2 linked regions of the Thiocystis violascens DSM 198 genome follow. The protein of the gene in region 1 interacts with the protein of each later gene in a pairwise test. Links are inferred from orthologs where the notes say so. Each region holds a gene or a part of one and is shown on either strand. Other genes may lie near its edges. The genes, in order: grxD and THIVI_RS03760.

Region 1 (15,442 bases):
GATCGCGCCCGGCCTCCTTGGCGGCATAGAGTGCGTCGTCGGCCCGCCGGATCAGCCCCTCGAAGGTCTCACGTTCTTCCCCACTGGCGACCCCGAAGCTCGCGGTGACGGTGCCCACGGGATCGATGGGCGCGGCGGAAACCGACTGACGCAGGCGCTCGGACAGACGGATGGCGCTCGTCAGGGACGTCTCCGGGGCCAGGACGATAAACTCCTCGCCGCCCCAGCGCGCGAATAGGTCCACATCCCTAAGAGGGTGTAGACAAAATCAAACCGTTGTGGTCAACCGCCGCAGCAGGATGCGCGCCTCCGCCAGCCAAACCCAGGTTTCGGAGACCGCTGGCAGACGGTCATGATGCATGATCAATCGACGGGCACGCTCATTCCACGCATGGGTGCGCTCGACAACCCAGCGCTTCGGCAGCGGAACGAAGCCGTCGGCGTTGGCGATCACCACTCGGTCAGGCGCCCCGTCCACGTGCCAGGAGCCAACGCTTTTGTTGGCTGGATGGCGCACGACTTCCACGCGGATCGCGTGGGTCTGCTCGGTGGTTTGGGCAAATTGACCGGCGTAGGCGCTATCGACAAACAGCGTGTTGATCTGGGGGTACTTGGCGGCCGCGTCAGCGACGGCGCCCGAGGCGGCATCGCGGTCCTGAAGATTGGCCGCGACCACGCTCACCGCCAACACGAACCCCAAGGTATCGACCACCAGGCTGCGCTTGCGCCCCTTGACCTGCTTGCCCGCATCAAAGCCGCTCGGTCCACCCTGCGGCGAGCCGCGGGTCGATTGCGCATCCAGCACCGCCGCCGTCGGCGCGATCTCACGCCCCTCGCGTTCGCGCCATTGCCCCCGCAGTCGATCATGCATCTGCTCAAACTTCCCAGCCGCACTCCAACGGCGAAACGTCTTGTAGACATTCTGCCAAGGCGCGAAATCGTGCGGCAGCATCCGCCACGCGCACCCCGTGCGCACCACGTAGCAACACGCCTCCAGGATGCTCCGGCGCGACACGCGGGGCGGTTGACCCCGCCCGCCCGGCATCTCAAAGAGAGCGGCGACCAAGTCCCACTCCGCATCGGTCAGACAACTTGGGTAGCTTTGGTCGGGGTCGTGGCGACGATGCGCATCCGTATACCCATACCGACGCGGCGTTGCGCGCGCTTGCGCCTCGAGACCACTCTCGCCCCGGAGGCGCGTGACGCCCGCCTCCCGCAAGGACTTGCGAATCGTTGCTTCATGAGCCTCGATTCCCGTCCGTGCCGCGAGTTCCCGGGCAATCTCTGACAGCGTGGAGGTCGGGCGATCCGTGACAATTTGACGCAATACCGCTTGCTCCGCCTCGTGAATCTTGGGGGGACGACCAGCTTTCGACATCAGCGCACACCAGCTCAGTTGTAGACTGGTATACAAATAGCAGCTCAATTATTTTTGTCTACACCCTCTAAGACAGGCGCGGATACGCTCGGTGACGACCACCAGCACTTTGTCGCCGACCCCATGTCCGTGACAATCGTTGACCGCCTTGAATTTGTCGATATCGAACATGATGAGTCCGAAGGGGCGACCATAACGGTTGGCATGGGCGAGGTAGTGGAGACCATAGTCGGTAAAACTGCGGCGATTGAGGATGCCGGTCAGCGGATCGGTGGTGGCCAGGCGCTCCAGTTCTCGGTTTTGCAGTTCAAGACGACGTTGCAGCGCGCTGAGCCGCAGGTGGGTGGCGACCCGCGCCAGCACCTCCTCGGTCTGGAAAGGCTTCGTGATGTAGTCCAGCCCCCCGGCCGCGAACGCCCGAACCTTGTCGCCGGCGTCCTGAAGCGCGCTGATGAAGAGGATCGGGATCTCGGCGGTGATCGCTTCCTCCTTCAGCCGTTGGCACACCTCGAACCCGTCCAGGCCGGGCATACGGATATCGAGCAGGATCAAATCCGGCGGGGCGGTCCGCGCCGACGTCAGCGCCAGTTCGCCGCACGGAAGCTGACGGACCCGGTAGCCGGCGTCGGTGAGGATGCGTCCCAGCAGATCGAGATTCCCCGGAGTGTCATCGACCACCAGGATGGTCGGCGGTGCGGTCGGTGCGGCGTCCATCGTCGTCCTCGAGCCAGCGCAGGATACGTTCGTATTGGTAGTCGGCAACCCACTCCCGGAGCAGGGCCGCAACCTGGGGATGTCTCTCGTCAAGTTCCTGGAGCAGCGTCTCGATTCGCTCCGAGTCGCCAAGGATCACGGCGTCCCGCATGACCGACATCAGCCCCTCCGGTACCTCGGGCATCGTCGCCGAGGCGGCCAATGGGGCTGGCGGGCGTTCCCCGGCGCGGAAGCGCAGACCCAGATGGCGCCCGAGCAGCCGATGGATATCCGTGTCGCGATAGGGCTTGCTCAGAAAATCGTCGAATCCGTTGGCCAGGATCTGGGCACGTTCCTCGACGAAGGTACTCGCCGTGATGGCGATAATCTTACAGGAATCGCCGCCCGGCAGGGCGCGAATCCGGCGGGTCGCCTCGCGCCCGTCCATGACCGGCATGCGGATATCCATCCAGATCAGGTGCGGGCGCCAGGTCTCGAAGCGTTGCACGCCCTCCGCGCCGTTCGTGGCCTCGCGCAGTTCCAGTCCGAGCGGCTTGAGGATGGTCGCGAGCAACAGACGATTGTCGGGATTGTCCTCGACGCTCAGGAGGCGATACGCGGGTTGATCCGGTTCCAGCTCCAGCTCCAACGCCTGACGCGGCTCGTCCAAGGGCGGCGCCTCGCTGTCCGCGGCGGTCTCGACCGGGAGCCAGAAACGAAACCGGGAGCCATGGCCCGGTTCGCTCTCGACCTGAATCTCGCCGCCGAGCAGCTCGACAAAGCGCTGGCAGATCGCCAGGCCGAGCCCGGTGCCTTCCTGACCGCGCGTCCCGGCCTGAACGAAAGGCGCGAAGATGGACGAGAGTTGATCGGGTGGGATGCCGCACCCGCTATCCGCGATCTCGACGATCAGACGCAGCCCCTTCGATTCGGCTTCCTGGATGCCGACCCGCATCCGCACCTCGCCCCGCTCGGTGAACTTGAAGGCGTTGCCGATCAGGTTGATCAAGACTTGACGCAGCTTGCCGGGGTCGGTGCCGATCGCGCGAGGGAGGTTGGGGCCGCGGTCGAGGACGAAGGCAATGCCCTGATGAGCGGCACGCAGCCCGAACAGCGAATCGATCTCGTCGAGCAGCCGCCACAGGTCGACGGGCTGGAAATCGGATTCCAACTGCCCCGCCTCGATCTTGCTCATATCCAGGATGTCGTTGATCATGGCCAGCAGATGACTGCCGCTGTTGTTGATGATCGTCAGATAGCGTTGCTGGTCGGGCGGCGTGTCGGGCATGCGCGCCATGAGTTGCGAAAAGCCCAGGATGGCGTTCAAGGGAGTGCGCAGTTCATGGGACATGTGGGCCAGGAACAGGCTCTTGGCCCGGTTGGCGGCCTCGGCGCGCTCCTTCTTGGCGACTTCCTCGCGAAAGACGTTGGCGGCCTGGGCCATGGCGCCGATCTCGTCGGTACGCTCGCGATAGGGAATCTCGGCGTCGAGACGTCCCTGCGTCAGGTCGGTCAGGGTGCGGGTCATGGCCATCAGGGGCTGCGTGATGCCGCGACCGATGCGCCAGGCGAGCAGGATCGTCAGAAAGACCGCTAGCGAGGAAATCGACAGGGTCACATGTTGAATAAAGCGATTCTCGCGCAACATCCGCGCGCGAAGCTCGGTTTGCCGCGTCAGGTTGAGCGTCTTCAGCAAGTCGGCCAATTGCGCGAGTTCGCCCGCTTCGCCGGCCAGAACCACATAGACCAGATGCAGATAGGCGCGCGTCGCTTGCAGAAACCCCGACAGGGCCGCGCGGTAATCCCGCGTCAGGGTCGCGATCTCCCCCAGGCGCTCGCTGACGGCGGCATACCCCGGCTGGTCGCGCGCCGCCGCGAGCTCGCGCTCAAGGGCATCGATGCTCGCGTGGGCCGCGCGCGCCAGCGACGAGTCAGGGGCGTTCTCGAACTCCAGCGCGTGCTGGTGGGCAAGCAATATATTTTCCCGCGCGGAGCCAATCCGCGCGGCGAGGTCATAGGCACCGGAATGGGCAGTCTCCTGGCGCAGTTCGACGAGCCTTTCGCCAATTCGCTGGCCGAGCGGTTGGAAATCGTGATGGAGCGCGCGGTCGCGCTGGCCGCGCTCGATCACCGTCGACTCGAAGTTGTCTCCATAGAGTCGAAAGACCTCGGACATCCGCTGTAACAGACGCGCCTGCTCGGGGTCGCGCGTCCCCAGTTTTGCCATTTCGATTTGCACCCGCAGTTCGCGGATCGAGACCCGCACGCGCGCCACGATGCCGCCATACCCCGAATAGGTGTAGGCGAGCACGCGCCTTTGGAGATCGATCGCGCGCCGCTCGATGTCGAGGATGCGATTGGTCTGTCCCTGATAGAGCGCCAGGCGATCGAACTCGACACTCGCACGGCGCAACGCAAGGTTGCCGATGAGCGTCAGAACCACGAGCACGGTCAGCACCACCGCGAAGCCGATCGTGATCCGCGGTCCGATGCATAATCGATTCAGCGGGGCGAGAAGCGCGCGGATCATGCGAGCAGCAACTCGTGCCAGCGCGGCAGGCTGTAATCGTAGCTGTCCATGACCGAATTCCAGACCGCGACATGGCCGAAGCGTTGCCAGTAGGAGCCGCCATTGCGCCGGGTGCCGGCGCGCACCGCAAGCTCGCCATCGGGGCCGCACAGATCCTCGGCGGCCGGCTTGCCCTCGTACCAGTAATCCCACTCGGCGGGCGACAGCAGGGGGCGCGCGCGCTCGGGGACGGAGATGTAATAGCCCTGACGCGCGACGAAGGCACCGGCCCAGCCCGACAGCCACCAGTTCATGTAGTCATAGGCCGCGTCCAGTTCGCGCCCGCGGGTGTTTGCCGACAGACACATGACCCCATGCCAGGCGCGGTAACCTTCGCGCGGCGCGGCATAAACCGCGGGGATGCCGCCCTCGTTGAGCGCGGCGACCGCCGGCGAGAACATGCTGGCGAGCGCCGCCCGGCCGTCGCGCATCATCCCCACGGACTCCGGCACCTCGCTCCAGAAGCCGCTGAAATGACCGTCCAGCTTGCATTGAATGAGGATGTCGAAGAGTTGGTCCAGTTCGGGCTTACTGATGTCGCCGATGTTGGCAAAGGTCATGAGCCCGCGCGCCTGGACCGCCAGGGCGGCGTCGAACAGGCCGATGGTAGGGTCGTTCACCAGCGCGACCTGTCCGTGCCAGCGCGGATCGAGCAGCCAGCCCCAGCTTTCGGTTTCGTAGGCGACCCCGCGCGGGACGACGCGGGTGTCGTAACCGAAGGCATCGACATTATGGACATAGGGCAGGAAGCTGATGCGCTCGCTCGGCGTCGCGCCCAGGCCGCCATCCGGCTGGACATTGATCAGCCGGTAAGGGGCGTCGCCCTGACCGAGCGGAGCCTCCGGGGTCAGGCGTCCGGTCTTGGTCAGGTCGTTGACCTCGCTCCAGAGGGCGATACGGCGGGTGTCAATGGGCTGGATCGAGCGGGCGCTCCAGAGAATCCTGATGCTGTTGGACCACTGCTCGTAGAGATCGAAGCTGTCCGGGCGGGCGCCCCCTTGATACAGCACCTCGGCGTTGCCGCCCGGCATGAAGATCAGCTCGATCCCGAGATCCTGCTCGGCACGCTGGCGAATCTGCTCGCGCAGGGTGACGTGGGTGCCGAGCACCCGCAGTTTGACGCGCCCCCTGGTGTGGACGGCTGGCGCCGCCGGCAGGGCTCCGGCGCCGCAGGCGAACGCGCCCAGGGCCGCGCAAAGCCGGCGGCGCCGGTGGGAGACAGGCGGACAGCGATCGTCTTGCTCAGTCATGCCCATACACTCCCGCTTCCTTGGTCGGTTGGGAATGACAGAAATCAAGACATGGCTCGATCTCGCGCATGGTGCGTGTAAAGCCGTTTCAAGAGAGGTTGATACTGGTCGTGGACGCAGTCAATGTTTGGCATTCGCCGCGCGGCCACTTATGCTGTCGCCATGAATGATGAAGAACAGATTCCAGATGGTATCGCGCAGCGCTTTCGTGGCTTTCTGCCGGTGGTCGTCGACGTGGAGACGGCGGGCTTCGACGCCCAGCGTCATGCCCTGCTTGAAATCGCGGCGGTCATTATCCGCATGAAACCGGACGGACGGCTGGAGCCTTCGGCCCCGATCGCCTGTCATGTCCTGCCGTTCGTGGGCTCGGAGATCGACCCGCGGGCGCTGGCGTTCAATCGCATCGATCCGGACCACCCCTTCCGTGACGCCATCTCGGAACAGGACGCGCTCACCCGCGTCCTCACGCCGATTCGCAAGGCCGTCAAATCGACCGGCTGCAATCGCGCCATCCTGGTGGGACACAATGCCCATTTCGACCTGGGTTTCGTGAAGGCGGCGGTGGAGCGCACCGGCTTCAAGCGCAACCCCTTCCACGCCTTCAGCGTCTTCGATACGGTGACGCTGGGGGGGCTGATGTTCGGTCAGACGGTGCTGGCCAAGGCCGCGCGGGCGGCCGGGCTGTACTGGCAGAACAGCGAGGCGCATTCGGCCATCTATGACGCCGAACAGACCGCGCGCCTCTTCTGCATGATCGTCAACCGCTGGCACGATCTCGATCCCGTGCGTTTCTGGGAGAACAGCCCGGATGTCTTGACCTTGATGTCGAAAGAAGGCTGACCTGGTCTGGTCAGGTCAGGCGATTTCCGGAAGCCGTCTTACCCATCGAGAGGCAGCGAATGGACATGATGAACACGATTTCGCAGGATTAACAGGATAGAAGCGATAGTTTTTTTAATCCTGTCAATCTTGGAAAATCCTGTGAATCCTGTCCATTGACTGCCTCTCCGTAGATAGATCGTTTTCAACAAATCCCTAACCGCCAGCCTCCTCTGTCTTGGCGACCGCCTGCTCCATCAAGGTTTTGAGTTCCCCGCTGGCATGCAATTCAAGGGTGATGTCGCACCCGCCAACCAGTTCGCCGTCGATATAGATCTGCGGAAAGGTCGGCCAATCGGCATAGCGCGGCAGGTTCTCGAAAATCTCGGGATCCTGCAGGACGTTGACATAGGCAAAGGGGAGGCCGCACTCCTGCAATGCCGCGGCGGCCCGCATGGAAAACCCGCACTGCGGAAACTGCGGAGTGCCCTTCATGTAGATCACGACTGCGTTGCCTTTCACCTGCTCGCCGATGCGCTCCAATACATCCATCTCTTCGCCTCGTTGAAAATTGACAATAATCAATGAAGCTCGGGGCGCGCGTCGGCATTTCAAGCCAGATGCCGCTGCAACCACAGCTCCAGCAGAGCCAGATGCCAGAGTTTGTTGCCCTGGATGCGGGTGTGATGCAGATCCGGCGCGTCCAACAGTTGATCGAGATAGGCTGGTCGGTAGAGACCGCGCTCGCGGCTGGCACGCGAAGTGAGCGCATCGCGCATCAGCTCCAGAAAGGGTCCGCGCACATATTTGAGCGCCGGCATCGGGAAATAGCCCTTGGGCCGGTCGATTACGGCGTCCGGCAGCAGACCGCGCGCCAGCGCCTTGAGCGGATACTTGCCGCCCTCGCGCAGTTTCAGCTCTGGCGGACAGCGGGCAGCAAGTTCGACCAGTTGGTGGTCGAGGAAAGGTACCCGCGCCTCCAGCCCCCAGGCCATGGTCATGTTGTCGACCCGTTTGACTGGGTCATCGACGATCAGCGTGGTGACATCGAGCCGCAGCACCGCATCCATGAATTCGTCGGCGTCCGGCGCGTCCAGCCGCTCGGCGATCAGAGCGGAGGTGTGATCCGCGCCGGCATAGTCATCCGTGACCAGGCGCCGATATTCGGCGTGGTCACGGTCGAAATAGTGCCTGGCGAAACGCTCCAGCCGACTCCCCCCGGTCTCGTCGCGCATGCGCGGATACCAGAAATAACCGCCAAAGACCTCGTCGGCGCCCTGTCCTGACTGCACCACCTTGATCTCGCGCGCGACCTGTTCGGCGAGCAGATAAAAGGCCACCGCATCCTGACCGAACATCGGCTCGGCCATGGCGTCGATAGCCTCCGGCAGGCGCCGCAGCACCTGATCGTTCGGGACCAGAAACTTGCGGTGGCGGGTGCCGTAGCGTTCTACGACCAGATCCGAATACTGGAACTCGCTGCCCGCCTCCTCCGGCGTATCCTCGAAGCCGACCGAGAAGGTTCGCAGATCCGACACGCCCGCCTCCGCCAGCAACGCGACCAGCAGACTGGAGTCCAGACCGCCGGACAGCAGCACGCCCACCGGCACATCCGCCACCTCGCTGCGAATCTTGACCGCGTGACGCAGCGCGGCGTGGATCGACTCCAGCCATTCGGACTCGCTCGGCGGGCGCTCGGGGCGGGTCGCCGACAAATGCCAGTACGCCTGCTCGGTGCGGCCGCCGCTGGCGTCCAGGCGCAGCCAGTGACCGGGAGCGAGCTTGCGCACCCCCTTGAGGATGGTGCGCGGCGCCGGCACCACGGCGTGTAGCGTAAAAAGGTTGTGCAGTGCCACCGGATCGATGGCCGTCTCGACCCCGCCCGCAGCCAGCAATGCCTGCGGATGGGAGGCGAATCGCAGTGCGCGACCCTGCTCGGACCAATACAGCGGCTTGATCCCGAAGCGATCACGCGCCAGAAACAGCACCCGCTGGTTGGCGTCCCAGACCGCGAAGGCGAACATGCCGTGCAGCCGCTCGACGCAGCCGGTACCCCAGGCATGCCAGGCTTTGAGGATGACCTCGCTGTCGCCCTCGGAGAAGAAGCGATAACCCTGATCCTGAAGCTCGCGCCGGAGCGCGCGATAGTTATAGATGGTTCCGTTGAAAACCAGCGCCAGCCCCAGTTCCGCATCCACCATGGGCTGATTGGAGCGCACCGAGAGGTCGATGATGGCCAGTCGGCGATGACCGAAGGCCAGCGCCCCGTCGCTGTAACTGCCGCCGTGATCCGGACCGCGCCGGGCCAGTTCGGCCATCATCGACTGAATCGACTCCAGGCTGGCCGGCATGCCGTCGAAGCGTAATTCTCCACAGATACCGCACATCGCATCGCCCTCGTTCAACGGCGCCCAGAGTACATCCGCATGTTTGTGCGAAATTTCAGCCTCGCACTCACTCGCGGCGATCAGCGAAACGCCGTTTAAATCATCATAAATGAAAGACTTAAACCGTGTCGACGCCGACGCATCCCGATGCGGACAAGGCCGACCCAAATCCAAGAACCAACAAATATCCTGCCGAACGCGGTTTAACGCGGCTTGAGTTGTCAGGATGCGGGCCTATGTTTCACCGCACAAGATCCACTTCACTGGCAAACTCGACTGGAGCATCGCACCATGGCCCACGAATTACCCGCATTGCCCTATGCTCAGAACGCGCTCGAACCTGTCATCTCGGCCGAAACCATCGAATATCACTACGGCAAACATCATCAGACCTATGTCACCAATCTGAACAATCTGATCGCGGGCACCGAGTTCGCGGACCTGAGCCTCACCGACATCATCCTGAAATCCTCCGGCGGCATGTTCAACAACGCCGCACAGGTCTGGAACCACACCTTTTACTGGAACTGTCTGAGCCCGACCGGCGGCGGCGCACCGACCGGCGCGCTAGGCGAGGCGATCACCGCCAAGTTCGGTTCGTTCGACGAATTCAAAAAGCAGTTCGCGCAATCCGCCGCCACCAATTTCGGCTCGGGCTGGACCTGGCTGGTCAAGAACGCCGACGGCTCCATCGAGATCTTCAACACTTCCAATGCCGGCACCCCCATGACCTCGGGCAAGACCGCGCTGCTGACCGTCGATGTCTGGGAGCACGCCTATTACATCGACTATCGTAACGCGCGCCCCAAATACCTTGAAAGCATTTGGGATAAAATCAACTGGTCGTTCGTCGCCGACAATTACGCCGGCTAAGCGGGCGCACGACGCGCTCGATTCTTGTATCGAGCGCGACTTTCACGTTATATTCCACAGCTTCGCCTTCACGACAAAGGCGGTTTCCCTCGCGGAGGAACCGCCTTTTTTGTTTTATTGATGATCGATGACTCCGGGCCCCGACGCCATGAGCGAACCCTTGATGGCCACCTACAAGCGCCTGCCTGTCACCTTTGCGCGAGGTGACGGCGTCTGGCTCTGGGATACCGATGGCAAACGCTATCTGGACGCGCTCTCGGGGATCGCCGTGTGCGGACTCGGGCACGCCCATCCCGCCGTGCGCGACGCACTCTGCGAGCAGGCCGGCCAACTGATCCACACCTCGAATCTCTACGGCATCGCCGAGCAGGAACGTCTCGGGGCCATGCTGACCGAACGGGCCGGCATGGACCGGGTATTTTTCGCGAATTCCGGGGCCGAGGCCAACGAGGCCGCGATCAAGCTCGCGCGACTGCACGCGCACCGGCGCGGTGTGGAAAACCCGGCGATCCTGGTCACCGAGGGGAGTTTTCACGGACGCACCCTGGCGACCCTCTCGGCCACCGGCAATCGCAAGGTCCAGGCCGGTTTCGAGCCACTGGTACAAGGCTTCGTGCGTGTCCCCTACGACGATCTCGACGCGGTCGAGATCGCCGCCGAGAACCGTCCGAACATCGTCGCCATCCTGGTCGAGCCCATCCAGGGCGAGGGCGGCATCCGTCTCCCCGCCGACGACTATCTGCCACGTCTGCGCGACCTCTGCGACCGCGAGGGCTGGCTCCTGATTTTCGACGAGATCCAGACCGGCATGGGGCGGACCGGACGGTTTTTCGCCCATGAGCACGTCGCCGCCATCCCGGATGTCATCACGCTCGCCAAGGGACTCGGCAACGGCGTCCCGATCGGCGCCTGTCTCGCGCGCGGCGCGGCGGCCGAGGTGCTGACGCCCGGTTCGCATGGCTCGACCTTCGGCGGCAATCCGCTCGCCTGCCGGGTCGGGCGCGCCGTGCTGCAGACCATCGACGCGGCCAACCTCGTCGAGAACGCGGCCCGTCAGGGAGCGTATCTGCTCAATGCCTTTCGCGAATCGCTGAGACACGTCAACGGCGTCTCCGAGATTCGGGGGCGCGGCCTGATGATCGGCATCGAGCTGGACCGCCCCTGTGCCGAACTGGTGCCTCTGGCGCTCGCCGCCGGTCTTCTCATTAACGTCACCGCCGAGCGCGTGATCCGACTGCTGCCCCCGTTGATTCTGGAGCAGCCCGAGGCCGACCAACTCGTGCGCGAACTGACCCACCTGATCGAAGGCTTTCTGGGCAACGCCTGAGAACGACTTCGTCGGAGAGACGCGATTCCATGGATGCCCATCGAACCCATTGCCGGCACTTTCTGAGCCTGCTCGACCTGAGCGATGTCGAGGCCCGCGCCCTGATTGCCCGCGCCATCGAACTCAAACGGATGCTCAAAGCGGGTCAGGACTACCGCCCCCTGCCGTACCGCACGCTCGCGATGATCTTTGAAAAGTCGTCGACCCGGACCCGTGTCTCCTTCGAGACCGGCATGGTCCAGCTCGGCGGACATGCGCTCTTTCTGTCGCCCCGCGATACCCAGCTCGGCCGGGGCGAACCTATCGAAGACAGCGCCCGCGTGCTCTCGCGAATGGTCGACGCCGTGATGATCCGCACCTTCTCTCAGGAGACGCTGGAACGCTTTGCGGCTTACTCCAGCGTACCCGTCATCAATGGCCTGAGCGACCGTCTCCACCCGTGCCAACTGCTGGCGGACATGCAGACCTATCAGGAGTCTCGCGGCGACATCCGCGGTCGGCGCGTTGCCTGGATCGGTGATGGCAACAATATGTGCAACTCCTTCCTGGAGGCCGCACGGTTGTTCGATTTCGAGTTGCGCATCGCCTGTCCCGAGGGCTTCGAGCCGGACGCGGCGCTCCTTGCCGCCGCCAGCGATCGCTGCACCCTCGTCCGCGACCCCGAGGAGGCCGCTGACGGCGCCCATCTGGTCGCGACCGATGTCTGGGCCAGCATGGGCCAGGAGGAAGAGCAGGCGCGGCGTCAAACCCTGTTCGCCCCCTTTCAGGTCACCGACGCCGTCATGGCGCGCGCGGCCGGGGATGCGCTTTTCATGCACTGTCTCCCCGCCCACCGGGGCGAGGAAGTCGCGGCCTCCGTCATCGACGGTCCTCGATCCGTGGTCTGGGACGAGGCGGAAAACCGCCTTCACGCCCAGAAGGCGTTGCTGGAGTTCCTGCTGACGGTCGCCGCGTGACAAACGCCGGATTCGTTCCCGCGAGGGACTGCATTTGTTATGACACACGATCAACGACTTCAGCCTCTCTCCCTTTGTCGGGTGCAGGCCAACCGTTACGCCTCGGAGGATACCTCGTGGGACGCTTTCCGCTCTTCATGCTCATTGTTGTCGGCGCGCTGAGCACCGCCCCTGCCCAGGCGGAAACCCAGTATGTGACGGATCAGCTTCAGATCACCATGCGCGCGGGCGAAAGCACGCGTTACAAGATCATCCGCATGCTGGAGAGCGGAACGCCGCTCGACGTGTTGAGCGTCAATCAAACCACGGAGTATGCCCGCGTCCGTACCGAGGACGGCAAACTCGGTTATGTACTCATCAGTCAGCTTCAGAAAGAGCCTGCCGCGCGTGCGCAAATTGCCAACCTGCAAACTCAACTCGCCGAACTGAAGCAGGCGCCGGACGCGCTCGCCGCGAAACTCTCCAAGCTCCAATCCGAACATGCAATCCTCATCGAGGACGCCCAGGCGCTCAAGCAGGCCAAGCAGCAACTGGAGCAGGAACTCGCCACCATTCGTCATGCCTCGGCGAATGTGCTTGAAATCACCAACGAACGGGATCGGCTCCGGATTCAGGCGAGCGAACTCACCCGCGAACGCGAGGAACTCATGCAGGAGCAAACGGAAGCCAGGAATCAGATCAAACAGCGCTGGTTCATGCTCGGCGCTGCCGTGCTATTTGGTGGGGTTCTGCTCGGCCTATTGCTGCCGCATCTAAAATTCCGCCGACGCAAGAGTTCGTGGGGAAGTTTTTGAGAAAACCGATTTGCTGCTGGTTCCTGTGCCCTGGAGATCGACGTGATGCAACTGACCTTTGACATGCCCGAATCGGCCTTTGCCACCTTGCATCAAGCCCCCCGTGAATTTGCGCAGGAAATGCGCATCGCCGCCGCCGTCAAATGGTATGAACTCGGTCGGTTTTCCCAAGGCCGCGCCGCTGAGATTGCGGGCCTGACGCGGGCGGGCTTTATTGACGCGCTCTCGCGCTACCAGGTGAGTCCGTTCCAATACACCGCTGACGACGTCGCCGAGGAACTGCGCGATGCGGATTGAGGCCGTCGTCATCAACGCCTCGCCGTTGATCACGTTATTCCGCAGCGGTCAGGCCGAGTTGTTGCCGCGCCTGTTCACACAGATCGTCGTGCCCGAAGCCGTCTGGCAGGAAGTGACGGTCGACGAACGGGAAGACCGGGCGGCGCGCGAACTGGGCAAACAATCCTGGCCCATCCTCGCGAAACGTCGCGGGTTGCTGGCCTCCGTCAGCGAGGGGATCGCGAAGCTCCGGCAGTCGGGGCTGTGGTTATCCGAAGACGTTCTGCGGATTCTGAAAGACCAGGCCGGCGAATGAGCGACATTGGCGGCGACGCGCTCATTACCGTTCTGAAGCGTCTGGCCTTAACGGCGGCGGGCTGCGAGCAGGCTTTATCACGAGAACATTTTTCCCGAAAACCGCCCGCAACTGACAGCCGCCAACCGCCCCTACTCCACCCCGCGCACTTCCACCGTCCCTGTCTCCGTCCAGGCCCGTTGACGCGGACGGTACATGTCCTCCACCGTCGCCGCCGGATGGGCGAAGAGTCCGGGCGAGACGGCTCGTAGACGGTAGGCAAGCTGGAACTGGGGCCGCGCGTCAGGCTTCCGATCAATGGCGGCGATGAAACGGTCGGCTCTGAACGCGGTGTGCGCCGCTTCTTCCTCCAGACCCAGCCAGGGGATGTCGGCGATGTCGCCGGCCTTGATGAGGTTCGGGTTATCGATCTCGAAACCGGCTGGCAGCGGATCGTTGACGATCAGGCGCGCCTGACGCGGCGTATCGGCCGTCACCGTGATCACGGCGATCAGGCGTCCGCCCTGGACGATCCCGGAGGGCTGGATCCGCCGCCCCTCCAAATCGTAATAGGCGCGTTCGATCCGATAGCCATTACCGCCCGCCGGTTCTGGAGTCAGCGGAACGCCGGTGACCGTGACCAGCGCCTCCAGCGGCGCGCTGCCGCGATTCCCGACGATCGGCGGCTGGGCCACGAGATCCGCCACATCCCAGCGACGGTAGAGCCCGCCCTTCACGGGTTCGCCGCCGAGCATCAACTCCGGCTGATCCGCGCCCGACGTCAAGGCATGCGCGGCGAGCAGGAGCCAGGCGCTGTCCTGGGTGCTGGCATGGTCAGCGGCGGACCACTGATCCTGGAGACGCCGGGCCAGCGCGCGCGCATCCACCGCGGCGGTTTCCGTTTCGACGGCCAGGGTCAGCAGGGCCGCGCCATCGCGCAGATCCGAACCGAAATCGGCCCGCCAGCCACCCGCGTCCCCGTCCGTCGAGAGCATCCCCAGGGCGTTGCGAAAGACCGTCGCGGCGCGCGGGCGGTCCCCGTAGAGCGCGAGCCCCGCGCCTAACTGGGCCTTGGCCATGGGCGTTGCGAAGGCGTCGAGCTTGGTGTCGGCGTAATACCGCAGATCGCCGATCGCGGCGCGGCCATTGCGGGCCAGCACATAGAGCGCGTAGGCAATCTCTTCGCCGCCTTGGCTGAAGTCCGAAGCATACGCAAGACGATTGCGCAGATTGTCGAGCGCCATGTCGAAGGCGGCATCCGGCACCGGATAACCCTGTTCGCGAGCGCGGGTCAGGAAATCGGTGACATAGGCATCGAGCCAGCCGTCGTCGCCGCCCCCGCTCCCCCACAGCCCGAAACTGCCGTTGCTACCCTGATTGGTCAGAATCTCGGCGATGGCCGACTGGATCCGTTCCTTGACCTTGGGCGAAGTCGCGGGGCCGTCGCCCGTCAGACCGACCGCGCCGGCGACCTCGTCCAGATAGAGCAGCGGCAGTGCGCGGCTCGTGAGTTGCTCGGTGCAGCCGTAGGGATAACGGTCCAGCGCCATCAGCAGACCCGCGACATCCAGCCGGCCGGCGCCGCCGATGGAGACCAGCAGCGACCCCGTGCCTGGCAGCCGGTCGGACAGCAGGTCCGCGTCCAGACGCAGTTCGCCGCCGGACGGCAGTTCCGTCGCCTGGGTACGGGAGGTAGGCGGTGCGTTGGAACGCACCGGCAGGGTCAGCGTTTTCAGCAAGTCGCGGCCATCCGGGGTTCGCAGTGCAATGGTCAGTGCGTCGTCGCCAACGCCGACGGCCTTGATCGGGACCGTCACCTGACTGC
Region 2 (15,523 bases), 1.2 Mb from region 1 along the record:
CCGTTGCCTGGGCCTCGTCGACCTGCGCCTTGGCCAATTCCAGCGCCGCCGCGGACTGACGCTCCTTCGCCTGCGATTGGTCCGGATCCAGCCGGGCCAGCACCTGTCCGCGCTTGACCCGAGCGTTGAAATCGACTTCCACGCTCTGGATGGTGCCCGACACCTCGGTGCCGACATCGACCTGGATCACCGGCTGCAACTGTCCGGTCGCCGTCACCTTGACGGTCAGATCGCCGCGTCGCACCTCTGCCGTTTTGAAACCGATCCGATCGCTTTTTTGGCTCCCCATCAGGAGCGTGCCGGCCAGGGTCAGTCCGAGTCCAGCCAGGGCGGCCAGCCAGAACCAACGGAAACGTCGGCCCGGCCGTCGTCCATCAAGGCCGATTCGTTCGGCGACCGTGGTGTCGTGGGAGTCTCCCTCTAGGGTCATGCGTATACTCCAAATGGATGCCAGACCACCGACCGTCAGGGTTCATGGCGGACTAGGACAGGCTATGCTCGAATCATGAAAAAATTGAGGATCCAAACCGCATCCAGCGGCCTGGAGAAGATTCAGAGGTCGGATCAAGCGGATCGCCGGCCCGCGAGACGTACCGCACGGCTCCACGATGACAGAAGACAAGGCGCGCGGTCACGCATAGTCATCGATACCAACGAAGGCGCGAAGATCCTCGCGGACCTGCACCCGTTGAGCGGATTCATACGCCAAGAGCGCGCGCCGCGTATGGGGATTGCCCGCCGCCAGTCGGATCGGATCGGCAGCGCGCAGACCGAGAGACATCGGCTCCGCCTGCTGAATATTCGGCACGGCACGAGGGGTCAAGGGCACCTGCGTCCGCGCCTGCGACGGAACGAAGGGGATCACCCGAGCATCCCTTTCCAGCCGCTGCTCCACGGGCAGCGGATAGGAGGACGGAATCAATAAACCGGGGATCTGCATCTATCACCATGTTTGGCGCCGATGGCCAGACGAAGGAATGGCGCAGCTTGAGTATCGTATGAAATGCGCCACCTTACCGACATCCGTTTCAGGCGCTAACCGTTCGAGGACTGACCGCATGACGAATCAATGGCGAGAATTTCTCACCGCACGCAATGCCTATCTCGAAGACGACGGCGGCATCCGCTTTCCCAAGGTCGCTGGTCCGAGGGACAGCCGGTTGTTCGACCTGTCGCATCTGGGGCTGATCGCGGTCCGCGGCGCGGACGCGGACGCCTTCCTGCAAGGCCAGTTGACCAACGACATTCGCGAAGTCTCCGCGACCCATACTCAGTTTAGCGGCTACTGTAGCCAAAAGGGGCGCCTCCTGGCGAGTTTTCGGGTCATGCGCATCGCCGATGCACTCTATCTTCAGACACCCGCCGAGCGGCTACCCGACGCACTCAAACGCTTGCGCATCTTCATTCTGCGCAGCAAGGTGACCCTGGAAGACGCGAGCGACGATCTGATTCGCATCGGTATCGCCAGCGCTCGCCTCGCGGATCTGCTCGCCGGTCAGGGTCTTATACTGCCGGAACGCGACAACGCTTGCGTCAGCAACGAGACGCTGTCCGTGATCCGACTCCCTGGGGCGATCCCGCGTTGCGAGATCCTCGGTCCATTCCCGGCCATCGGCCAACTTTGGGACGGACTCGCCAATCAAGCCCCGCCCGCCAACCGCCTCGACTGGACGCGGCTCGATATTCAGGCGGGAATTCCCAATGTCTACAACCGGACCGCCGAGGTCTTCATCCCGCAGATGATCAATCTGCAATTGATCGATGGCGTCAGCTTCCACAAGGGCTGCTATACCGGCCAGGAGGTGGTCGCGCGCATGCAGCATCTGGGCAAACTCAAACGCAGGATGTATCTCGCCGAGGTCGACGCGCCCGCGCCGCCGCAACCGGGCGAGGAACTCCACGCGTCCTCCAGTACCTCCCAGCAAGCCGCGGGTTGGGTGGTCGATGCCGCGCCCCTCGACGCTGGACGTCATGCGCTGCTCGCGGTTGTCGAGGTCAGCGCGGCCGAGGGCGGCGAGGTGCGACTTGGCGACCAGGGACCGGTACTGAGCCTGCAAGCGCCGCCCTATGGGTTTCCCGAATCCTGACGTCCGGCACGCACGGAAGTACTCGCCGCGATGCAAAAACGAACCGTCGCACCTCATCACCTATCACATTCTGGCAAACTGCCGCTCAGAGGGTGTAGACAAAAATAATTGAGCTGCTATTTGTATACCAGTCTACAACTGAGCTGGTGTGCGCTGATGTCGAAAGCTGGTCGTCCCCCCAAGATTCACGAGGCGGAGCAAGCGGTATTGCGTCAAATTGTCACGGATCGCCCGACCTCCACGCTGTCAGAGATTGCCCGGGAACTCGCGGCACGGACGGGAATCGAGGCTCATGAAGCAACGATTCGCAAGTCCTTGCGGGAGGCGGGCGTCACGCGCCTCCGGGGCGAGAGTGGTCTCGAGGCGCAAGCGCGCGCAACGCCGCGTCGGTATGGGTATACGGATGCGCATCGTCGCCACGACCCCGACCAAAGCTACCCAAGTTGTCTGACCGATGCGGAGTGGGACTTGGTCGCCGCTCTCTTTGAGATGCCGGGCGGGCGGGGTCAACCGCCCCGCGTGTCGCGCCGGAGCATCCTGGAGGCGTGTTGCTACGTGGTGCGCACGGGGTGCGCGTGGCGGATGCTGCCGCACGATTTCGCGCCTTGGCAGAATGTCTACAAGACGTTTCGCCGTTGGAGTGCGGCTGGGAAGTTTGAGCAGATGCATGATCGACTGCGGGGGCAATGGCGCGAACGCGAGGGGCGTGAGATCGCGCCGACGGCGGCGGTGCTGGATGCGCAATCGACCCGCGGCTCGCCGCAGGGTGGACCGAGCGGCTTTGATGCGGGCAAGCAGGTCAAGGGGCGCAAGCGCAGCCTGGTGGTCGATACCTTGGGGTTCGTGTTGGCGGTGAGCGTGGTCGCGGCCAATCTTCAGGACCGCGATGCCGCCTCGGGCGCCGTCGCTGACGCGGCCGCCAAGTACCCCCAGACTCAACACGCTGTTTGTCGATAGCGCCTACGCCGGTCAATTTGCCCAAACCACCGAGCAGGCCCACGCGATCCGCGTGGAAGTCGTGCGCCATCCAGCCAACAAAAGCGTTGGCTCCTGGCACGTGGACGGGGCGCCTGACCGAGTGGTGATCGCCAACGCCGACGGCTTCGTTCCGCTGCCGAAGCGCTGGGTTGTCGAGCGCACCCATGCGTGGAATGAGCGTGCCCGTCGATTGATCATGCATCATGACCGTCTGCCAGCGGTCTCCGAAACCTGGGTTTGGCTGGCGGAGGCGCGCATCCTGCTGCGGCGGTTGACCACAACGGTTTGATTTTGTCTACACCCTCTGAGGAAGGGGCGGCCAATCTCGGCTTCGCGGGCCAGCAGGTGGTGTTGGAGCCGCTCCTGGCCTGGCTGCCGTCCGGGGCGCGCGTGCTGCTATCGGCGGACCGGTTCTATCCGTCGGCGGGCCTGTTCGGGTGGCTCCAAGCCCGGGGCTGGAGCGACCGGCTGCGCCTGAAGAGCAACGTGCTAACGGATACCGGGCAGGGCGATGAGACGACGACGGGCGCGTTGGCACACGGGGTGACGGAACGTTACTTCACCGGTGTGCGCCTGTTTGCGCAGGGGGTGATCACGAACCTCGGGATCCTGCACGAGGATGGCCACCCCGAGCCGTGGATCATTGCCATGGACGCCGCCCCGACACGGGCAAGCGTGCTTGACGACGCTGCTCGCTGGGCCATCGAACCGATGTTCTCCGACGTCAAGGGCCGGGGCTTCGACTTGGAGGATTCGCAACTCCAGCATGCCGAGCGTTTGGAGCGACTGGTGCTCATCATGGCCTTGGCCATGTACTGGTGTGTTCGCGCCGGCCGAGACGAGGGGCTGAACGATCCGACACCACTCGAAAAAAAGTCCAGGCGCAGAACGACCCCGCGCATTGGAGCTTCAGGAAACTCTATCGTAGCCTGGTCTCGTGGTTCACGCGCGGCCTGCGCCGTCTGAAGCGGTGCCTTCAAAACGACCTCCCGTTGCCCGCTTTTCATGCCCGTGAGTAACTGATAGGTGATGAGCCGTCGCACCTCGAACCGCCGACGCTTGCGGCACTGTGTTAGCATTTCACGGGTAACCAAATTTTTGGCTCGACGCATAGGCTGCGTCGCTCGATCCGTTATTTGTGCGAGGGGCTTTTAGGTGAACGTGCGTTTTTTTGCCACAATCTGTTGTTTTGCGCTGATCGGTCCAGGATTCTCCGGGTGTGCGGTCAATCCACCCAGAGAGGCGGAGCCCGCCGTCGCGGCGGAACCAATAAATCTTGATCGTTTGCCGCAAATCATGCTGCCTGGCGCGATCCGCTCGGAGGTCAAATCGTTCGCGATGGGCGCGGCTCGCAGCAAGGGCTGGGGCATTGCCGAGTCATCGACCGACCGCCTGGTGGTCCATCGCCCGATCGACGCGACCGCATTGGCGACGGTCGCGTCCGGTGCCCCCGGTCCGGCGGTCGGCCCCGGCTCGCGGCTCGAAGTCACCTCGTATTTCATCGAGCAGTCCGGCGGGGTCAAGGTCGCGAGCAAGGCCGAGCTGGTGAACCCGACACCGCGCGAAAAGGGGCCGACACGCACCGATTACACGGAAAACTTCCGGGATTCGCTCACGCAATCCCTGACCTCCCTGCGGAACTCCTGGTCGGAAAATCGTGGCCGGATCGCCCGCGCCACCCCGCCGGCGGATGGCTGGGCGGATGCCTGGGGCAACCGGCCGACCGGCGCCGCCGCGAGCGCAAACCCGGCATCCGAGCCGGCAACCCGCGACAACGGCCAAACCGAGGCAATCCGAACCGTACAACCACAGCCACCGAAACAGCCCGCGCCGCCGGTCTACGCAGCGCAGCCCGCTCCGCAACCGGTCACGGAATCGAACCCCCAACCCAGCCAATGGATCGCCGAACGGCCAGCGCCTCTGCGTTCCGCTCCCGAACCGCGCTATCTCGCCGCAGGCGCGGCTCCGGTCGTGGATGCGACGACGAATGCCCCCGCTGCCACGTCCGCGACCAGCGCGCCCGCTGCCCCGAAGCCACCCAGCGCACCCCCGAACGCCATCCCTCGCCAGGACAACATGATGGCGCTCCCGAGCCGCTCGCCGGTCGCCGGCTCCGTCAGTTGGGCCGCCTACGCGGAACAGTACGCACGTCAACGCGGTTGTCAGGTGGGCGGACTGGGCACCGAACTCATCGAATCGCGCACGGATGGCGAAGTCCACAAGGTTCCCTGCGTCGGTAGCGACAGTTTCCTGGTCAAGTGCCAGAACGGAACCTGCCAGGGGCTGTTATAACCGCGACGGCGCGCTGGCCCATCCAGCGCGCCACTCGCTTCAACGTCAGTCATAAAGCGTGAACGGTTGGCATCTCAAGCTCTTGGCGACAGGGCTTCTGCTGTTGCACCTCGCCGACTCCCAGGCGCTGCAAAATCCCGCGGTCTTGCTCTTCGGAGCCACCTTGACGGACGCCCGCGCGTTCGCCGTCGAACACGCCTCGCGTCGGGGCTGGAGCATTCGGGAAGTGACCGCGAACGCGGCCCTGTTCGAGCAGGTTCTCGACGGCGAGGAAACGGACGCCATCCTGGTCGTCCAGCGTCTGCTCCGAATCCGCGCGGAATTTGCCGAGGAGTCGGATGGCGTTCGCGTCTCTCTGCGTGCCGAGGAGGTGGAATGGCCGGAGACGGATCGGGAGTGGATGGCGGATGTCACGGGGCGCTATGCCGACAACTTGGCGAACGCGCTGTCATCCTTGCGAGCCAAATGGGATGCCTGGCGCGGGAATTCCGCCAGCCTGCCCAACGCGCCGTCATCCCGCTTTCACGGCGGCGTTCCGCCTGATTCCAGCCGGATGGCAGCCGAACCGATCGGCACCTGGGCCTATGCCGCGGAACGCTACGCCCAGAGTCGCGGGTGCGAACTGACCGAACGGGCGACGCAACTGGAATCGAACGGCCAGGATTGGGAACGACACTGGGTCTTCTGCCGGGACGGCTCCCGGATCAGCGTGCGGTGCCGTTACGGAGACTGCACGACCGGTCCCTGAACCCCGCCATGCGTTGCGCATTCTCATTGGTCGTCGGCCCCAAGCCACGGAGAATACCCCAGCATGAAACTCACACACTCCATCGCTTTCGCCATCGCCCTGGCGGGCCTCGCCGCCTGCGGGCCGTCGGATTCATACAACGCGTCGGGCAGCGCCGGCGCGGCCCTGCTCGAGGTCGCCGAACAAGGCGATCTGAATGCCCTGGACCAACTGCTCGCGAAGCATCGTCAACCCGACGTTCGGGACAGTTGCGACTGGACACCGCTCATGAAGGCCGCGCTCTACGGACATACGCCGGTCGTCGCGCGCCTGCTCGATGCCGGCGCCAGCGTCGACGCCATGGACAAGGGCGGCTACACCGCCATGATGCTCGCGGCCTCGAACAATCACGCCGAGGCTCTGGATCTGCTCTTGAAGCGCGGCGCCATGGTCGACCATCAGGAGTCCACCGAGGGCTGGACCGCCCTGATCTGGGCCGCCAAACAGGGCCACGCCAGGAGCGTCGAGACCCTGCTGCGTCACCGCGCCGACCGCACGCTCAAGGACTTCAAGGGCAAGACCGCCCTGGATTGGGCCAGCGAGGGCGGATACGCCGAGGCGCTCAGTCTGCTTCAAGCGGCGGATCAAGCTCAGTCATCGGTCAGATAAGCGATTCGGGCTTGGAAAATCCTGAACCGCGACGCGGAAGACACGCAATCCTTCTTGGACCGGCGCCCTGTCCGCGCTAAGCTTCGCGAATGCCGAGTCTGCGCGAAAAACTGGCGGAACATGGATTCGAGTCCAACGACGACTACGAATTCCAGCTCAGTTGTCTTCTCGAAAGCCCCGCGCGCGGAGTGCGGACACTCAACATCGAAGGCGATGGCGAGCGCCGCAAAACGGCCTTTGCCAACGCACTGGCCCACGCGCTGGGCTATCCTCATATTCTCTACCACGATTTTACCGACGCGCATCCGCCGCTGCCGGAGGTGATCCTACCGCCAAGCCGCGATGAGCTGGGCCGCGAGGAGCCGCCGATCGACCCGCTGGATCAGATCGTCAGCGAGGCCTGCGCCCAGAGCGAGGGCGAACCGACGGTGCTGATTCTCGACCAACTGCAGGCGGCCGATTTCCGCGAACATATCCGCATCCATCGTTTGGTCCGTAACGCCTCCTGGACCGTCCTCGATGGCCGCTATTTCGCGAATCCGCGCCATCTGCTGCTGTTCCTGATCTCGGAAGAACCGCTCTATCACGCGCTGCAGAAAGAGAGTTTCCGGGTCTGGATCGGCCGACTGTCGGAACGTCAGGCGAGTTATCGTCCGAGCGATTTCGGCCTCGACGAAGCTGGCCAGTCACTCTTCGACGCACTCGCGGAGCTGTTTCGGGCGCTCGATAGCGCGCCGACCCGCAGCGAATTCACGCATCTCCTGCACGATCTGCAACTCCATGCGCGCACGGTCGAGCATCTGCGGCTGAGTCTCTATGGCCGGATCGAGGGGGTCGACCGCCGAGCGCTCACGGCCCCGTCACTGGCCGAACACCTGGCCAGGGTCATCGCCGCGGCCCAGGTTTTTTCGACCCACAAAGCCCCGCGAGGGGCGGATGATTCCGAGGCGACACCATGAATCGAAAACAACGCATCGAAGAAAAACTCAAGGCTGCTCTGAGCCCCATCCTGCACCTGGATCTCGTCGACGAAAGCTACATGCATGCGGTCCCGGCGGGAGCGGAATCGCATTTCAAGGTGCTGGTGGTCAGCGAGACATTTGAAAACATCCCGGTGATCGAGCGCCATCGGCAACTGAATCAACTCCTTGCCGACGAGCTTCAAGGCGGACTGCATGCGCTCACGCTCCATACCTGGACGCCGGAGGAATGGTATGCGAAAGGTGGAGCCCCCGAATCGCCCCCCTGCATGGGGGGCTCGAAAGCGCGTTAGACGAGTTTCGGGAAATCGCCTTAACGGTCGAACCGCAGCCGTTCGTAGCAAGGCACTCGGCGGCCTGCCTGAAGCCGTTCGTGGCGAGGCGCCCACCCTTCCTGAAGCCGTTCGTGGTGAGGCACTCGAACCATGAACGGCTTCACGCGCCGAGGCCCGGATTTCCCGTCCGTCCCATTCGACTGGGCTCATGACAGGCTTCGAGTGCCTCAGGACGAACGGGAAATCCTCCGAGCGTTTGACCGCCAGGTTATCCAACCGCCAAAATTCCTGACGCCCCCCGCCTGAAGCCGTTTGTGGCGAAGCACTCGCCCTTTCCTGAAGCCGTTCGTGGTGAGGCACCCACCCTATCCTGAAGCCGTTCGTGGTGAGGCACTCGAACCACGAACGGCTTCACGCTCCGAGGCTGCGGATGTCCCATTTTCTCCATGCTTCAGTTCCCTTCGGCTTGGCTCAGGGCAAGTCGCACAGGTAAACCCGCCTCAATCCGAGTTCAGGGCGGCGGCGTCTCGTCGACCAACGAGGGTTGCCGCTCGAAGTATTCCCGCGTCAGGCGAAAGACCACCGGACTGAGCAACAGCAGCGCGATCAGGTTCGGAATCGCCATCAGCGCATTGAGGGTATCGGCAACCAGCCAGATAAAATCCAACTGAAGCAGCGTGCCCACGGGAATCATGAGCACCCAGAGCAGACGGAACGGCGTGATGGCGCGCTCGCCGAACAGATACTCGGCGCACCGCTCGCCGTAGACACTCCAGCCAAGGATGGTGGTAAACGCAAACAGCACGAGCCCCAACGCCACGATGTAGGAACCGACCCCCGGAAGCGACTGCTCGAAGGCCGCGGTGGACAGCGCGGCACCAGTCAATCCCGAGGTCCAGGCGCCGGAGACCACGATCACCAACCCGGTGATGGTGCAGATAATGAGGGTGTCGATGAAGGTGCCGATCATGGCGACCGTCCCCTGCGCCACCGGATCGTCGGACTGGGCGGCGGAGTGAGCGATCGGCGCGCTACCGAGTCCGGCCTCGTTGGAGAAGATCCCGCGCGCCACGCCAAACTGAATGGCCGCGGCGACGCTGGCGCCGGCGAAACCGCCCGCGGCGGCCGTGGGCGAGAATGCCTGAATAAAGATCAGCTCCAGCGCGGGTCCGATCTGATCCAGATTGGTCGCCAGCACCACCAGCCCGCCGATCACATAGGTGACCGCCATGAAGGGCACCAGCGCCGCGGAGACCTCGCCGATGCGCCGGATTCCGCCGATCAGCACCAGCCCGGCAAACGCCGCCATCACGACCCCGCTGATCCAGAGCGGGACGCCAAAGGCGCTCTGCGCCGCGTGCGCCACCGAATTGGCCTGCACCGTGTTGCCGATACCAAAGCCGGCAAGCAGTCCGAACAGGGCAAAGGCGGTAGCCATCCAGAGCCATTTCCTGCCCAGTCCGAGCTTGATGTAATACATGGGGCCGCCGAGATGGTTGCCCTGCCCGTCCACCTCGCGGTAGTGCATCGCCAGGACGGCCTCGGCGTACTTGGTCGCCATGCCCACCAGCGCGGTGCACCACATCCAGAAGAGCGCGCCCGGACCGCCCAGAAAGATCGCCGTCGCCACCCCGGCGATGTTGCCGGTTCCGACCGTGGCCGACAGCACGGTCATGAGTGCCTGGAAAGGCGGGATATCGCCCTCCCCCTGTGCCACGCGGCCCCGCCAGAGCATGCGGAAACCGAACCCAAGTTTGGCGAGCGGCATGAAGCGCAGCCCGATCATCAAGAAAAAACCGGTGCCCAGAATCAGCACCAGCATTGGCGGTCCCCAGACGAAACCGTTCAACGCGCCCACCCACGCCGTGATCACTTCCACATCGATCCTCCAGGATTCAACAATGCCAATGAAACGCGCGTCACTATACAAGATAAAGAGCGATCGACGGCCAAGTCGCCCGCAAGCGGGCTCCTACGCACCTCGTAGGAGCCCGCTTGCGGGCGACGCCGATACCGGGGGAGGTTGTTTTTGGAATGTTTTGTGCGGGCGCCGCGACAGCGGTCGGGGTGAATCCCCCATCTCGCCTCAGTGCCCGTCTTCGAGCAGGAAAAACCTCGGTCCGGCCAGCGGCGGGAGACGTCGGGGGTAGCCCCCGCCGACGCCCGAACCGAGTCAACCCAACAGCCGAAACGCGCCCGTCAGGACGCGCGCCGCAACATCTCCGGGATCGCATCCCAGCCGGACTTGATCTCGCGTAGCAGGCGACTCACTTCATCCAGCGCATCCAGATCGTTACGCGCGTTCCCTTCCAGCAAACGTCGATTCATGTACTCGTAGAGCGCATCCAGTTTTTCCGACAAGTCCACCCCCTTGCCGTGGTCGAGCGAAGCGCGCAGACCGTCGATAATCGCGATCGCCTGGCTCACTTTTTCGCCCTTAACACGAATATTGCCCTGCTCCATCGCGCCCCGCGCCACGGCGATCCGCTCAAGCGCACCCTCGAACAACATTTGAATCAAGCGATGAGGGTTGGCGACGGACGCTTCCGCCATGTGCCCGGCCTGGCGATATTGATTCAATTCTCTGCGCATCGCGTACATGGTGTTCTTCACTCCCGACGAGTGGTTAAAGATAATCAATTGATCGACAAACAACTGGCGGCGGCTACGCCTTCTCGCTCAGACCGATCCCGCGCATGCCGCCGCCCTCGCGCACCTGCGCCATGAGCTTCAACGCCAGCTCGGACGGAATCTGGCGGATGACTTCCTTGCGATCGACATCCATGACGGTAATCACGACATGTCCGGTCTCGTCGTCCACGCTGAACTCCAGCGCGCGTTTCTGGTTCTGCAAAAAACCGTTGATCGACTCGACCGCCTGCTTCAGTTCGTTGGTGTCTGGTTGCGCCTGTCCTCGGCCGATCGTTTCCTCCCGCGCCGGGTTCCTCATTAGCGCAGGTTGTTCGGGCGCATTGGAAGACACTGGCGGCGGACTGGCAACCGACTGACCATCGGTGCGTTTCGCCTCCAGTTGCGCGGCCGAAGGCACTGTTTTGGCAGTCGCCCCGACTAGGGATGGAATCGTTTCAATCATGAGGACATCCTCATCATTCGCGGGCAAGCGACAACCAGGATCGAACCGGAAACATTCACCTTATCAAGTCGCTCCGCGATGACCAACCGATCTCGGCTCTTCCGATTCCCCGCCAGGGAGTTGGCGTGGCCGTGCTCCGCTCATGATGAAGGTAACGGCAGGCGAACGGGATTCTTGAGCCGGGGCATGTACGTTTGAATTCCGGAGCGACACCCGACCGCGCATCCTTGCGGAGATAGCTGAACGGTTAGCGGCAGGCCGCGTTCTTGGTGGGACGGTCGATGGGTTGCTCAGTCGCGCGACCCATCTTCCGCAATGGAGATCAACTTGACGATGCGGTAAAGGGCAATCGATCGACCAGACCCTCCAGTTGGCTACCGGTGCCCTGGAGACTGTTGACGATATTCTCCATCGCGGTGAACTGGGCGAGCAGACGGGCGGAGACGCCTTCCATGCGACGATCCAGTTTGGTCTTGTTCTCGTCGAGACCGTCGAGCTGAGTCTGGATGCCGTCCTCGCGGGTCTTGACGATGCCGGTGGAGCCGAGGAAGTTGTCTATCAGTTTGGACAGCTCGCCAGCGAAGCCGCGCGAGAAGCCGATCTCGAAGCCAGCCGTCCCGCTGGCCTCGCTCTGGGCCTTGGCCCCGGCGCTCACGCTCAGATTCAATCCATAGGCTTTAGAGTCGATGTCGGGCAAGAGCACGTTACCGGCGCCGAAACCGGCCACGCCGTCGATGCTGCCGGCCACGTCGACACCCCTGGTTCCGGTCATGGCCAGACCGATGCCCAATTTCGCCATGTCGTCGCCGGTCTCGGTAAAGGCCACCGCGGATGCCGCGCCGCCCGTGCGCGAAACGAAGCTGAAGGCGTTGGTCGCGGGATCGTAGGTAACATCCAGCCCGCCGACCGATGCCACATTGGCGTCGGCATTGATCTGCGTCTGGAGATCCGCGCGCAGGGTCTCGGCGTCCGTGTAGGTGCCGCTGAGCTGGAGCGCACCCGATGCCACCCCATTGACACTGAGCTTGAAGCTGTAATCCCCGGTCGCGGCATTCAGCGGCGTGGTAAAGGTCTCGGTTGCCGCATCGAAAGACTCCTGACTCACCGCATCCCCAACGATCCGCGCCTGCGTGAGCGCGATGCCCAACGCGCCCAGACTGGCGCCGGTCTCGGTGAACTTCACCTGAGAGATCGCGCCGTAGTCGCGCGAGGTGAAACTGAAGCTATCGGTCGTGTCGTCGTAGCCGACATCCAGCGCAATACCCGCCGCCTTCAGACTGGCATCGCCATTGATCCGTGATTGCAGATCGGCGCGCAGATCGTCGGCCGAATTGTAGGTTCCGTTCAGCTCGATCAGATTGGAGTTCGTCCCATCCACATTGATCTTAAAGCTGTAGGCCGCGCCGGCGGCGGTCAAGGGCGTGTCGAATTTATCCGTGCCCGCATTGAAACCGCCAACAGTGATCGGCGTGCCCTGGGTCTGTCCGTGCGTCGGATCGCGGTCGATCTTGACGGCATAGGTTCCGGCGGTCGCGCTCGCGGCAAAGGTGCCTTGATTGACCTTGACCGCGCTGTTGGCCGAGGTCGTCTTGCTCGCGAACAGTTCCCCGATCAAGTCGAAATTCTTCGCGAAGGCGTCGGTGAATTCGTCCTCGCTGATGCTGAGCGAGCCATCCCGCTCGGTGCGAATGCCGACATTGGTCAGCGCCGTGAAGCCGCTCGCGATGCCCGGCACGGCACCGCCGATCTGCTCGCGCAGACGGCTGATCGCGGTCCGCGCCGCACTGTCGCCGGCCAGATCGCCGCGCACCAGATTGTTATCGTCGTCGCGGGAATAGCCGATCAGCTTCTGGGTGGTTTCCTGAAAGGCGTTATAGGCCTCGACGAAGCCGCGCACCGCCTCCTCCGCCGAGCCCTTGTCCGCCGTGACCGAAAAGTTCAGGCTCTCGGTGGAGATCTTATTAATGGTGAAGGCGAACCCCTGGATGACATCGTCGATGGAGTTGCTCTCGCGCGTCACCGCGAGACCATTGATCTTCAGGCTGGCGTCCGCGCCCTGCTGGGTCTCGGCCACCTGGTCGAACTGCGACTCGTTGAAGGCAAAGGCGTTCAGGCTCGTATCGTCAACGCTGACGCGCAGGGCATTGGACACGCCCGAGGGCGCGGTCAGGGTGAGCTGATACTGGCCGTCGACCTTCAGCACCGCCGCCTGCACGCCCGCATTCTGTGCGTTGATCTTCGCGGCGATGCTGTCGAGCGAGTCCGTCGCCTCCACCTCGATCGAGAGCGCGGCACGCTCGGCGTTGGTGGCGAAGCCGGTCGGCTCATCGGATCCGTTGTAGGTCCACTCTCCGAAGCCGATCGTCAGATTCCCGGACTTGCCGAGCGCGCCATCGCGCTCGTCCTGGGCCTGGGTCGCCAATGAATGGGCGCTTGCCACCGCCAGCACGTCGATCTTATAACTGCCGGTCTGGGCGCCGGGCGACACGCTATCGGCGGTAATGGCATCGGAGGTGGGCACCGCGACCGAGCGGGCATTGAAGATGTCCGCCGTCCCCAGCGACCCCATCGCGGTCTTGAGCGTATCGAGCGCGCTCTTGAGCTGGCCGTAGCCGGAAATCTGCGCCTCCAGCTTCTTCTGGCGGGTATCGATAAGTTGTTGCTGGGGCGCGCGCTCCACTTCGGTCAGTTGGGAGACCAGCTTGGCGATATCGATCCCCGATCCGGCGCCGAGCGAGCCGATGATGTTGGTATCCATGACGATCGCCCTCTTGACTCTGAACCGGCGGCAATGCCGCTAAGCCTTCTTGTTAAAAATCAACCCCGCCAAGCCATCGACATACTGCGCGAACTGCAAGGTCTCCTCGCTTGGAATCTGACGGATCAACTCCTTGGTCTGCGCATCCGTCACCTTGATCACCAGGCGCCCGGAGTCATCGTCAAGCTGAAACGACAGGGCCTGCTTACCGTTTTGCATCATCTCGTTGATGCGATCCACCGCCCGGGCGATCTGTTCGACCGAACCCGCTTGGTCTCTGTTGAGCGGATTGGCGTCGCCCGGACCCGTCGACGCTCGTTCGGCGGTCGCACTGGTCTGCGCCGCCGCCGTCGTTGCTGCTGCCTGATTGATTGGCGGCGTCGTTGCCTGGCTCGTGTCGCGTTGCGCGACCCGCGACGGCGTTGCAGCCGTCGACATTGGGCTGATCGCCGCGACATTGAAAGAATCACTGGCCATGATCTTGAATCCCTGGTTCGGCTGCTTTGGTATCGGATGGGCAGGGCGCGGCGTGCCCATCCCGCAAACCTCGGAGTGGGCAGGATGGGTTTCGCTAGCGCTCTACCCATCCTACTTTAGCTTACCGCAGGAGCGACAGCACCTGTTGCGGCGCCGAGTTGGCCTGGGCCAGCATGGCCGAGCTCGCCTGCTGCAACACCTGCGATCTGGAAAGCATCGCCGTCTCCGACGCGAAATCCGCGTCCTGGATGCGCGAGCGCGAGGCCGTGGCGTTCTGCGAGATACTGGACAGGTTGTTGATGGTGAAGTCCAGCCGGTTATTGACCGCGCCCAGGTCGGCGCGCACGTTGTTGACCTTTTCGAGGGCGTTATCGATGGCCACGATCGCCTTGTTCGCCCCCTCAATGGTCGAGATGTCGATGCTGGCGAGCGACTGGCCGTCCTTGCCGCCGCCGTAGGTACCCACGGTCAGGCCCGTTAACGCAAGATTGTCGTTCGTGCCCCGTTCGATCACGATCTCCTTGTCAGAGTGGAGCGTGAACTCCCCAACATAGGCCGTTGCCACGGCGCTATTGAAGCCGGCATTCGCGCCAGCGGTGATATTGGCGACGATATTGCGCCCGTCGTCGGCGATGAGCTGGACGCCGCCGCCCGTCGCCGAGCCATCCTCGCCGGTATCGATCGCCCGCACCCCGGTCTGATCCTTAATGGCGTTGATCGCGTTGACCAGCGACTGACGGTTGGCGCTCCGGGCGTCGTTGCCGGCGACCGAAGTGAAGCCGGTGATTTCGACCCCGTTGATGGTGCCGGATACGGCCGCGGTGGCGGTTGCCTGGACCGTCGTGTTCTTGGCGATGTTGGCGTTGACCGTCGCGGTCACCCCGGTCTTGTCGGAGACCAGATTGAAGGCCGCTGCCTTGGCGATGGCGCTGGCGTCTTGATTGAGCGTAGAGGCCGTGTCGTCGGTGGCGTAGGACGGACCCACCTGCACCCCGTTGACCAGCAGGTTGCCGGCCGCCATGGCAGTGGTCGAGTCGGCCAGATTCGAGGTGACCTGGGTGGCGGTGCCGCTGTAGGTGCCCTCGCTGAAGCCGGCATCCTTGGCGTTGCCGGTCGCGCCCGAGGCGATGGCGATCTCCTTGCCGCCGTCGGCCACCAGGGTGACGGTGCCGGTGGCGAGGGCGGA

Evidence for each region.
Region 2: the proteins of grxD (region 1) and THIVI_RS03760 interact in binary tests that used the Escherichia coli proteins (3 or more experiments, as listed by UniProt). The link is inferred for Thiocystis violascens DSM 198 from one-to-one orthologs.

What each region holds. Positions count from the first base shown.
Region 1 is NC_018012.1:2,026,241-2,041,682, forward strand. What follows is about bases 5,594-8,407. They hold grxD (Grx4 family monothiol glutaredoxin), read right to left. Parts: upstream 7,262-8,407; coding sequence 6,926-7,261; downstream 5,594-6,925. Other genes in these bases: THIVI_RS09030 (ABC transporter substrate-binding protein), read right to left, coding at 5,594-5,890; rnt (ribonuclease T), read left to right, coding at 6,053-6,730; THIVI_RS09045 (N-acetylglutaminylglutamine amidotransferase), read right to left, coding at 7,321-8,407. Also shown: THIVI_RS09010 (GGDEF domain-containing protein), read right to left, coding at 1-244; THIVI_RS09015 (IS5 family transposase), read right to left, coding at 269-1,378; THIVI_RS09020 (response regulator), read right to left, coding at 1,427-2,092; THIVI_RS09025 (ATP-binding protein), read right to left, coding at 2,046-4,601; more of THIVI_RS09030, read right to left, coding at 4,598-5,593; more of THIVI_RS09045, read right to left, coding at 8,408-9,096; THIVI_RS09050 (superoxide dismutase), read left to right, coding at 9,388-9,969; THIVI_RS09055 (aspartate aminotransferase family protein), read left to right, coding at 10,118-11,296; argF (ornithine carbamoyltransferase), read left to right, coding at 11,326-12,252; THIVI_RS09065 (TIGR04211 family SH3 domain-containing protein), read left to right, coding at 12,369-13,046; THIVI_RS09070 (UPF0175 family protein), read left to right, coding at 13,092-13,343; THIVI_RS09075 (PIN domain-containing protein), read left to right, coding at 13,333-13,638; THIVI_RS09080 (alpha-2-macroglobulin family protein), read right to left, coding at 13,770-15,442. UniProt on the Escherichia coli protein: Monothiol glutaredoxin involved in the biogenesis of iron-sulfur clusters.
Region 2 is NC_018012.1:828,531-844,053, forward strand. The notes cover bases 6,473-9,367. They hold THIVI_RS03760 (BolA family protein), read left to right. Parts: upstream 6,473-7,708; coding sequence 7,709-8,026; downstream 8,027-9,367. Other genes in these bases: THIVI_RS03750 (ankyrin repeat domain-containing protein), read left to right, coding at 6,473-6,753; THIVI_RS03755 (hypothetical protein), read left to right, coding at 6,843-7,712; THIVI_RS03765 (alanine/glycine:cation symporter family protein), read right to left, coding at 8,520-9,367. Also shown: THIVI_RS03710 (efflux RND transporter periplasmic adaptor subunit), read right to left, coding at 1-430; THIVI_RS03715 (hypothetical protein), read right to left, coding at 632-940; CAF17-like 4Fe-4S cluster assembly/insertion protein YgfZ, read left to right, coding at 1,059-2,087; THIVI_RS03730 (transposase), read left to right, coding at 3,357-4,031; THIVI_RS22515 (hypothetical protein), read left to right, coding at 4,362-5,357; THIVI_RS03745 (hypothetical protein), read left to right, coding at 5,416-6,105; more of THIVI_RS03750, read left to right, coding at 6,169-6,472; more of THIVI_RS03765, read right to left, coding at 9,368-9,887; flagellar export chaperone FliS, read right to left, coding at 10,208-10,609; THIVI_RS03775 (flagellar protein FlaG), read right to left, coding at 10,674-10,958; flagellar filament capping protein FliD, read right to left, coding at 11,425-13,860; THIVI_RS03785 (flagellar protein FlaG), read right to left, coding at 13,900-14,397; THIVI_RS03790 (flagellin N-terminal helical domain-containing protein), read right to left, coding at 14,459-15,523. UniProt on the Escherichia coli protein: Transcriptional regulator that plays an important role in general stress response. Has many effects on cell morphology, cell growth and cell division. Acts by regulating the transcription of many genes, including dacA (PBP-5), dacC (PBP-6), ampC and mreB.